DNA from 2 places in the Hymenobacter cellulosivorans genome. Region 1 is predicted to be linked to the other one. Evidence: riboswitches for the same ligand, from Rfam matches in the RefSeq annotation. Region 1 holds a riboswitch; the other holds the start of a gene.
The links. A riboswitch is a leader RNA that binds a small molecule or an ion and turns the genes downstream of it on or off. The one in region 1 is predicted to bind S-adenosylmethionine.
Positions count from the first base shown of each region.

Region 1 (4,119 bases):
GCCTTCGATGACTTCCAGGGGGCGGCTAACCTGCTGGCGTACCTCCTCGGTGTCCTGGTCGATAAATTCGGTAATGCCTTTAACCAAAGCGTGTTGCAGCCGCTCGGCTACTGGCAGACTGCGCCAGGCGTCGGCTACCACTTCGGTTTTGTCTTTCTGCTTGACGGTGTCAGCAAACTCGACGAGGCGCTCGGTGGCATCAGGGCGGCGGTTGAGCAGCACGTCTTCCACCAGCTCGAGCAGGTCCTTGGGTACTTCGTCGTACACGGCCAATTGGCTGGGGTTGACGATGCCCATGTCGAGGCCAGCTCGGATGGCGTGGTAGAGGAAGGCCGAGTGCATGGCCTCGCGCACCACGTCGTTGCCGCGGAAGCTGAAGCTGATGTTCGACACGCCCCCGGAAGTCAGAGCGCCGGGCAGGTTCTGCTTGATCCAGCGAATGGCCTCGATGAAGTCCAGCGCGTAGTTGCGGTGTTCTTCCATGCCGGTGCCCACAGTCAGGATGTTGGGGTCGAAAATGATGTCCTGGGCCGGGAAGCCGACTTCATTGACCAGAATGTCGTAGCTGCGCTTACAGATTTCGATGCGCTTCTCGAAGGAGTCGGCCTGGCCGTTTTCGTCGAAGGCCATGACCACCATGGCGGCCCCGTAGGCGCGCACGGTGCGGGCCCGCTCCCTGAATACTTCCTCGCCTTCCTTCAAGGAAATCGAGTTGACGATGCTCTTGCCCTGCACGCACTTGAGGCCGGCTTCGAGCACGCTCCACTTCGAGGAGTCAATCATGACCGGCACCCGGGAAATGTCGGGCTCGGAGGCAATCAGGTTCAGAAACGTCGTCATGGCCTGCTCCGAGTCGAGCATGCCTTCGTCCATGTTCACGTCGAGGACCTGGGCGCCGCCCTCCACCTGGTCGCGGGCTACCTGCAGGGCCTGCTCGTAGGCGCCGGTGCGGATGAGGCGGGCAAAGGCCCGGGAGCCGGTCACGTTGCACCGCTCCCCCACGTTGACAAACAGCGAATCAGGATAAATGCCGAAGGGCTCCAGGCCAGCCAGGCGGGTAGCCTGGGGGACGGGGTGGAGCTGGCGGGGCGGATACTTCTCGGCCAGCTTAGCCAGCTCGGCAATGTGCTGGGGGGTGGTGCCGCAACAACCGCCGGCCACCGTCACGATGCCGTCCTTGAGGTAGTTTTCCACCACGGCCGCGAATTCCTGGGCCGACTCGTCGTAGCCGCCGAAGGCGTTGGGCAGGCCGGCGTTGGGGTAGGCCGAAATGTGCACGTCGGCAATACGGCTCAGCTCTTTCACGTACACCTGGAGCTGGTCGGCGCCCAAAGCGCAGTTCAAACCTACGCTCAGCAGCGGCAGGTGGCTGATAGAGTTCCAGAACGCCTCCACCGTCTGCCCGCTCAGCGTGCGGCCCGAGGCATCGGTGATGGTACCCGAAATCATGACCGGCACGACTTTGCCGCCCTCGTCGAAGAACTTCTGCACCGCAAACAAAGCGGCCTTGGCGTTGAGCGTGTCGAAGATGGTTTCGATGAGCAGCGTATCGGAGCCCCCTTCTACCAAGCCGCGCACCTGCTCCAGGTAGGCCGTGGCTAGCTCGTCGAAGGTCACGGCGCGGAAGCCGGGCCGGTTCACGTCGGGCGACAAGGAGGCCGTACGGTTCGTGGGTCCGATAGCACCGGCCACGAAGCGGGGCTTGGCGGGATTCTGGGCCGTAAACTCGTCGGCTACTTCCTTGGCAATGCGCGCCGACTCATAGTTGAGCTCATACACGATATGCTCCAGCCCGTAGTCGGCCTGGGCAATGGTGGTGCCACTGAAGGTGTTGGTTTCCACCATGTCGGCCCCGGCCGCGAAGTAGTCGGCGTGAATACCCCGGATGATGTCGGGGCGGGTCAGGCTGAGCAGGTCGTTGTTGCCGCGCAGGGGCTTGGGGTGGTCCACGAAACGGGTGCCACGGAAGTCAGCCTCGTCCAGCGTGTGGCGCTGAATCATGGTGCCCATGGCGCCATCGAGCACAAGGATGCGCTGCTGGAGAATATCGTAAAGCGGGGAGTCGGGGCGGCGGAGCGTGGCTGGTTGCATATCGGCTCAGTTAAGGAAACTAGCGGCGAAAAAGTGCCTATCCAGAAAGAGCCGCGCAGGGGCGCGTCCTGTTCTTATCTTCTTCCACAGCCGAGGCTCTAGAATGGGAGTTAGCACCTTGTTTTATTTCAGGTTGCTAAGACGTCGTCGGGCCCAATCCCTCGGTCTTTCTGGATAAGTAACAAAGCGAAGATACAGCGGGAAATTCCGGAATCCAATTTTGTGCGGTGCAGCTTCGTTAGCTCTGCGCCCTCATCCGGCTGGTTATTACCTTATCGTCCCAACACTTCCTTACTCTATGCTGCCACGCTTACGCCTCGCGATTCTTATAACCTTACTGCTGCTGCCCGGCTGGGGGCTATGGGCCCAAACCGCCGCCACGCCCGCCGAACACGGGCTGCGTGGGCAATATTACGAGGGTAAAAACTTCGAAAAGCTGGTTTTGACCCGCAAGGACCCTGCCGTCAACTTCGACTGGAGCCGACGGCAAAACGGCCCCGGCCAGCCTATTAAGTTCTTTGTGTCGCCGGGGCCGGGCGTACCCAGTACCTGGTTTTCGGCGCGCTGGACGGGCTACATTCTGGCTCCTAAAACCGGGGTTTATACCTTCACCATGGCCACTGATGACGGCATGCGGGTGTGGGTCGGGGGCCGCCAGATCCTGGATTCCTGGGTCGACCAGCCCATTACCCGGTTTACTGCCCAAATGAAGCTCACGGCTGGCCGCTACTACTCGGTGCGGGTGGAATATTATCAGGTGGAGCGGGATACCAAGGCCTTGCTGGCCTGGCAACTGCCGGGCTCTACGGCCGAACCGGTGCCGGTACCAACCCAAAGCCTATATGTAAATCTGCCCGTCACGGCCGAGCCCTTTGTGGCCCCGTCGAAAGCAGCTTCGACGGAAGGCACCATTCGTATTATATCGGCTCCACCAGGCAAAACAGTCCCTGCCACCGCTACGGCCGTGAAGCCGAGCCGGGGCGTGACGGTGGCCGGCAAGCTGCCGGGCGGCATCGGGCTGCAGGCTACGTATTACGCGGGTTCAGTGCGCGGAGCGGCAGTGCACAGTCGGGTAGAGCCGGTGGTAAACGTGACCTGGAAAGGAGCTCCGCCCGCGCCGGGCGCACCCGGGCAGGGCTTTTCGGTGCGCTGGACGGGCTACGTCTACGCCCCGAATCGGGAATCTACGTGCTGCATACCGAGTGGGACGATGCCACCGACGTACGCTTTGCCGGCGACGACGTGCTGAGTATGGAAAAGTACGAGCCGGCGTATTTTGGCTCCCGCAAGCCTCCTATTCCGGTAGACATGGTCTACCAGCTGGAAGCGGGCTATTTTTACCAGATTGATCTGGCTTACAAGAATGTGCAGGGCGTGTCGGGGGCGGTGCTGTCGTGGGCGCGGCCGACGGCCTTGGGCAACCCTGCCACGCTGGAAGCAGCCTTTGCGGCGAAGGACCGGGCCAAGTTGACAGTGATTCCCAAGCAGTATTTGTATCCCGAGCTGCCCCGGCCGCTACCCGAACCCGTTGTCGTGGCCGTCAAGCCGGCGAAGGTTCCGGTGGCTGGGCCGAAGCCCACGGTGGCCGCGGTCCGGCCAGTTCGGCCGGTGGTAGCTGCGCCCAAGCCGTTGGCCGTTCGGGTAGCCGCGCCGGTAACTGAGCTGCCCGACCTGAGTGCGTTGAGCAAAGGCGCGGCCGTCACGCTATCCAACCTGTATTTCACCCAGAGCACGGCCACCCTGCTGCCCACTTCCCGCCCAGCGCTGAATGCGTTGGCAAAAAAGCTACAAGCCGAGCCTGCGCTGCGCCTGGAAATAGCGGGCCACACCGACAACGTGGGCGAACCAGCTAAAAACCTGCTTCTCTCCGAGCAGCGGGCCCAGGTGGTGCGTCGCTATTTAGTGCAGCAGGGCATCGACTCGGTGCGGCTCACGGCCCGGGGCTATGGCGGCACCCGACCCGTGGCCGATAACCGCGACCCGCAGCAACGGCCCCGCAACCGGCGGGTGGAAATTGTAGTGCAGTAA
Region 1 covers NZ_CP095049.1:867,867-871,985, reverse strand. The annotation lists gene metH (methionine synthase) at 1-2,091, opposite strand, end outside; SAM riboswitch class I at 2,163-2,272, opposite strand; gene MUN80_RS03810 (PA14 domain-containing protein) at 2,390-3,340, shown strand; gene MUN80_RS03805 (OmpA family protein) at 3,280-4,119, shown strand.

Region 2 (4,119 bases), 520 kb from region 1:
GTAGCCCGGGCGGCTTTCATGCCCCGCTGCCCACCGCTGGGCGTGCCTTCGTGGTAAGTAACGTCGGCGAAAATGGCCAGCCGCTGGGCCTCATTGAAGGCAATGCCCCAGGGCGAGTGTTGAGCATTGGTAGCCAGCACCACCAGATTGGCAAATACCTCGGGCCGCTGAATAGCCCATTCCAAAGCCTGCTGTCCGCCCAACGAGCCCCCAATCAGAGTATGGATTTTCGCTAGGCCCAACTCCAGCCGCAGAGCCTCGTGCGCCGCCGCCAGGTCCCGAATCGTGACCAGCGGAAACTGCTGGTACAGGGGCTCGGCGGCTTCCCCAACGGGCGTCAGCGGGCCGGTGCTGCCGTAGCACGAGCCCAAAATATTGGCGCACACGATAAACCAGTCGGCTGGGTCGAAGTAATGGCCGGAGCCAAACAGGCCGGTCCACCAGCTGAGCACGTCGGCATTGGCCGTCAGGGCATGGCACACCCATACCACATTGTCTCGGGCTTCGTTGAGCGTGCCGAAGGTGTGGTAGGCTATCTGCACCGGAGCCAGCGTCGCGCCACTTTCGAGCACGAGTCCCGCCGGAAGGTTCAAAAGCCGAGGCTGATTCATGAGGCAATAGGTCGGGTTGGGCAGCCCGCTGGTAAGCGGCGGGCTTTAATATCAATGCAATAGCGCGCGGGCTGAGCCGGCTGGTCCGTCTTGCATCAGTCCCACCCAATGAAGGTTTTGGTGGACCTCTGCCGGCTCAACCCGGGCTATTGCGGAATGGTCAGGATGATTCCTCTCTCACAACTCCTCATCCTGCCATTCACGGCGCTGCCGTAGCCGGAGCAGACGGGCCACTCTCATTGCCCGCCAAGTCTCCTCTCTACTTTAGACCTCCAGCGGGGCAGCGTGTTCTACTTCGGGCTGCACCACGGCGTCTTCCTCGTCGTCGGAAGTCGTGGGGGCAGCGTTGCGCACGGCGTCGAAGGCCTGGGCCAAGTCTGCGCGGATGTCTTCGAAATGTTCAATACCTACCGACAGGCGCAGCGAAGTGGGCGTCACGCCGGCAGCGCGCTGCTCTTCCTCCGAAAGCTGCTGGTGGGTGGTAGCCGAGGGTTGAATAATCAGCGTCTTGGCGTCGCCCACGTTGGCCAGGTGGCTCACTAGCTTTAGGTTGTCGATAAACTGGGTGGCCGTTTCCTTGCTGCCTTTGATGCTGAAAGTCAGTACGCCGCCGTAGCCGCGCTTCAGGTATTTCTGGGCCAAGGCGTGGTAGGGGCTGCTCTTTAGGCCCGGATAATTCACACTCTCCACCTGCGGGTGCTGCTCCAGCCAGGTGGCAATGCGCAGGGCGTTTTCCACGGTGCGGTCGACGCGCAAACTCAGGGTTTCGAGGCCGATGAGCAGCTGCCAGGAGTTGAAGGGGCTGATGGCCGGACCGAAGTCGCGCAGGCCTTCCACACGGGCCCGGATGATGAAGGCAATGTTGCCAAACGGCCCATTCTTGCCGAACACGTCGTTGAATACCAAGCCGTGGTAGCCTTCCGAGGGCTCGGTGAACTGCGGAAACTTGCCGTTGCCGAAGTCGTACTTGCCGCCGTCCACAATCACGCCGCCGATGCTGGTGCCGTGCCCGCCAATCCACTTCGTGGCCGATTCTACCACAATGTGGGCGCCGTGCTCCAGGGGCCGGAACAGGTAGCCGCCCGCCCCGAAGGTATTGTCGACAACCAGCGGCAGGTCGTGCTTTTCGGCAATGGCCGCAATCCGCTCAAAGTCCGGAATGCTGAAGCTCGGGTTGCCGATGGTTTCGAGGTAAATAGCCTTGGTGCTCTCGTCAATCAGCTGCTCAAACGAAGCCGGGTTGTCGCCGTCGGCAAAGCGCACTTCGATGCCCAGGCGCTTGAAAGCCACTTTAAACTGGTTGTACGTGCCGCCATAGAGGTGGGAGCTGCTTACAAAATTGTCGCCGGCCTGCAGGATGTTGTTCAGGGCAATAAACTGTGCCGCCTGCCCCGAGCCCGTGGCTAGGGCCGCTACTCCGCCTTCCAACGCCGCTACGCGCTGCTCAAACACGTCGGTGGTGGGGTTCATCAGCCGGGTGTAGATGTTGCCAAACTCCTTCAGCGCAAACAGGTTGGCCCCGTGCTCGGCGTTCTTGAAAACATAGGAAGTCGTTTGGTAAAGCGGTACGGCGCGGGCTCCGGTTACGGGGTCGGGCTGCTGGCCGGCGTGAAGTTGCAGGGTCTCGAATTGCAGGGCTTGCGTGGACATGATACGGCTGAGTTAAGAAGTCTTTGAAATGAAGTTTCAGATTGTCAGCTGGTTGGAGTCATGGCGACGGCAACCAGGAAGGCATCCGGAGCCCCAAAAGGCTGCAGCGGAGCCCGGCCAGACCCTGCGCCGAAGTGCACCAGCAAGTGGCCGCACACGGTGGGAAAGCCAGAAAAAAGGAGAAAGGGGAGAAGCTAGGCGCTCAGTGGGCTAGCAACAGCAACAACACGTGGACCAACTGCACATTCGCATTCGTGCGGCCAGCCGGGGCGAAAACCCAGCGGCGAAAACGCGCAAACCCATCGGCGAGGCAGCGGGCACAGAGGCGGCTGCAGCGGATGGGGAGATGAAAGCGGAAGCGGGGTTGTTTTCCATGGTACTCGACTTATAGCTCCCGCGGGCCTTACGCCGGGCGGGCAGGAATTGGCACCTTTCATCAGATGAAGGTTGCCAGCGGGTCAGGGAGCCTGTTCTCTCGCCGCTTCTGTATAAATTCTTTCAAACTGTCCCATCGTTCTGGGAGAGTACCGGGTTGGTGACTGCAAATGTACAGATGGAATTGAGAAGACCAAATTCTGCGAAAAGTTTTTTTGCTTTTCCAAAAAAGCAGGCAGAAAAAAACGCCGCCCGAAGCTCGGGCGGCGTTTCCAACCTTTTTCTGCAAAAAAGGACCTAAAGGGTAGGTAACGTAAGCTGCTGACCCACTTCGATATGGTCGGGGTTAGCGCCAATAATAGCTTTGTTTGCTTCGTAAATCTGGTGCCACTTCGAGGCGTCACCGTAGTGGTTTTTGGCAATCTTGGAGAGTGAATCTCCACTTACCACAGTGTAAGAGTCGCCTTTTGCGGCGGCGGGTTGCGCCGTGGGGTTGGCAGCGGCATTATTATTTCCGAAAAAATCGGTGCCACCGGCGGCGGGCTTGGCGGCGGGTTGAACCGGTTTTTCTTCGCCTTTATTGCTGAGGAAATCGAACAGTCCCATGAGTATGTGTCGGTTAAGGTGAGGGGAGAGTGGCAGTACCGCATGTGCCTGACGGCCACGGTATCAGGGGCTATTACGCCCCGGGGTTGAAATTGGTTGTGGCCGCCTAAGCCCAGCCGTGCTAGGCTTAACTCTTTAGCTTCTGCCCCGTAAGAACCGCAACGCTAGCCGCTATTTGGGCGGCGGCGGGTTGTTTTTGTCCTTCCCCAAAACCCTTTCTTTCCTCATGAAAACTCTCCCCACTTCCTTTCGCTTACTCGCCAGCCTGCTGACGCTGGCCGTTCTGTTCCTGTCTGCCTGCGGTAGCAAGGAAGGTAAAGTTGAAGGCGTAAATATGCTCTACGGTACGGAGAGCAAGGTCTGGAAAACTGACAAAGAGCTCAGCGCCGGCGGCGAGAAAGTGAAACAGACCGACGCCCAGGAAGACGAGCGGCTTACGTTCTTCGCCAACGGTCAGTACAACATGACTTCACCCGCCGGGGCCGTCAATGGTAAGTACACCTTCGACCAGCCCGGTAAGAAAATTATGCTGACCCCCGATGGCGCTGCTACCAGCAACAGCTTTGATGTGGTAACGCTGACCGACGACAAACTCACGCTGAAAAGCCCCGAAGGCGCCGAGCTGCGCCTCGAAAAGGAGTAATTTTCCTTGTAGCCGTTTTTGGAAAGGCCGCTTCCTAGTACAGGAAGCGGCCTTTTTTTTGTAAGCCTGCTATCTGTTTATGCCTCAGAGTAGACGTATTCACTCCTACCAGCTGAAAGCCGCACCCTAAAATCGACTAGATTAGCGCTCTATATTCTGCGTTGCTAATCTATTGTCATGTTTTCTATCCGTCGTTTGCTGGGCATCTGCCTGTTGTGGTTGGTATTAGCCCTC
Region 2 covers NZ_CP095049.1:347,043-351,161, reverse strand. The annotation lists gene MUN80_RS01595 (homoserine O-acetyltransferase family protein) at 1-611, opposite strand, end outside; gene MUN80_RS01590 (O-acetylhomoserine aminocarboxypropyltransferase/cysteine synthase family protein) at 876-2,261, opposite strand; SAM riboswitch class I at 2,644-2,756, opposite strand; gene MUN80_RS01585 (LysM peptidoglycan-binding domain-containing protein) at 2,934-3,242, opposite strand; gene MUN80_RS01580 (hypothetical protein) at 3,469-3,885, shown strand; gene MUN80_RS01575 (erythromycin esterase family protein) at 4,063-4,119, shown strand, end outside.
Region 2: another riboswitch for S-adenosylmethionine. It lies ahead of MUN80_RS01590 (O-acetylhomoserine aminocarboxypropyltransferase/cysteine synthase family protein); the one in region 1 lies ahead of metH (methionine synthase).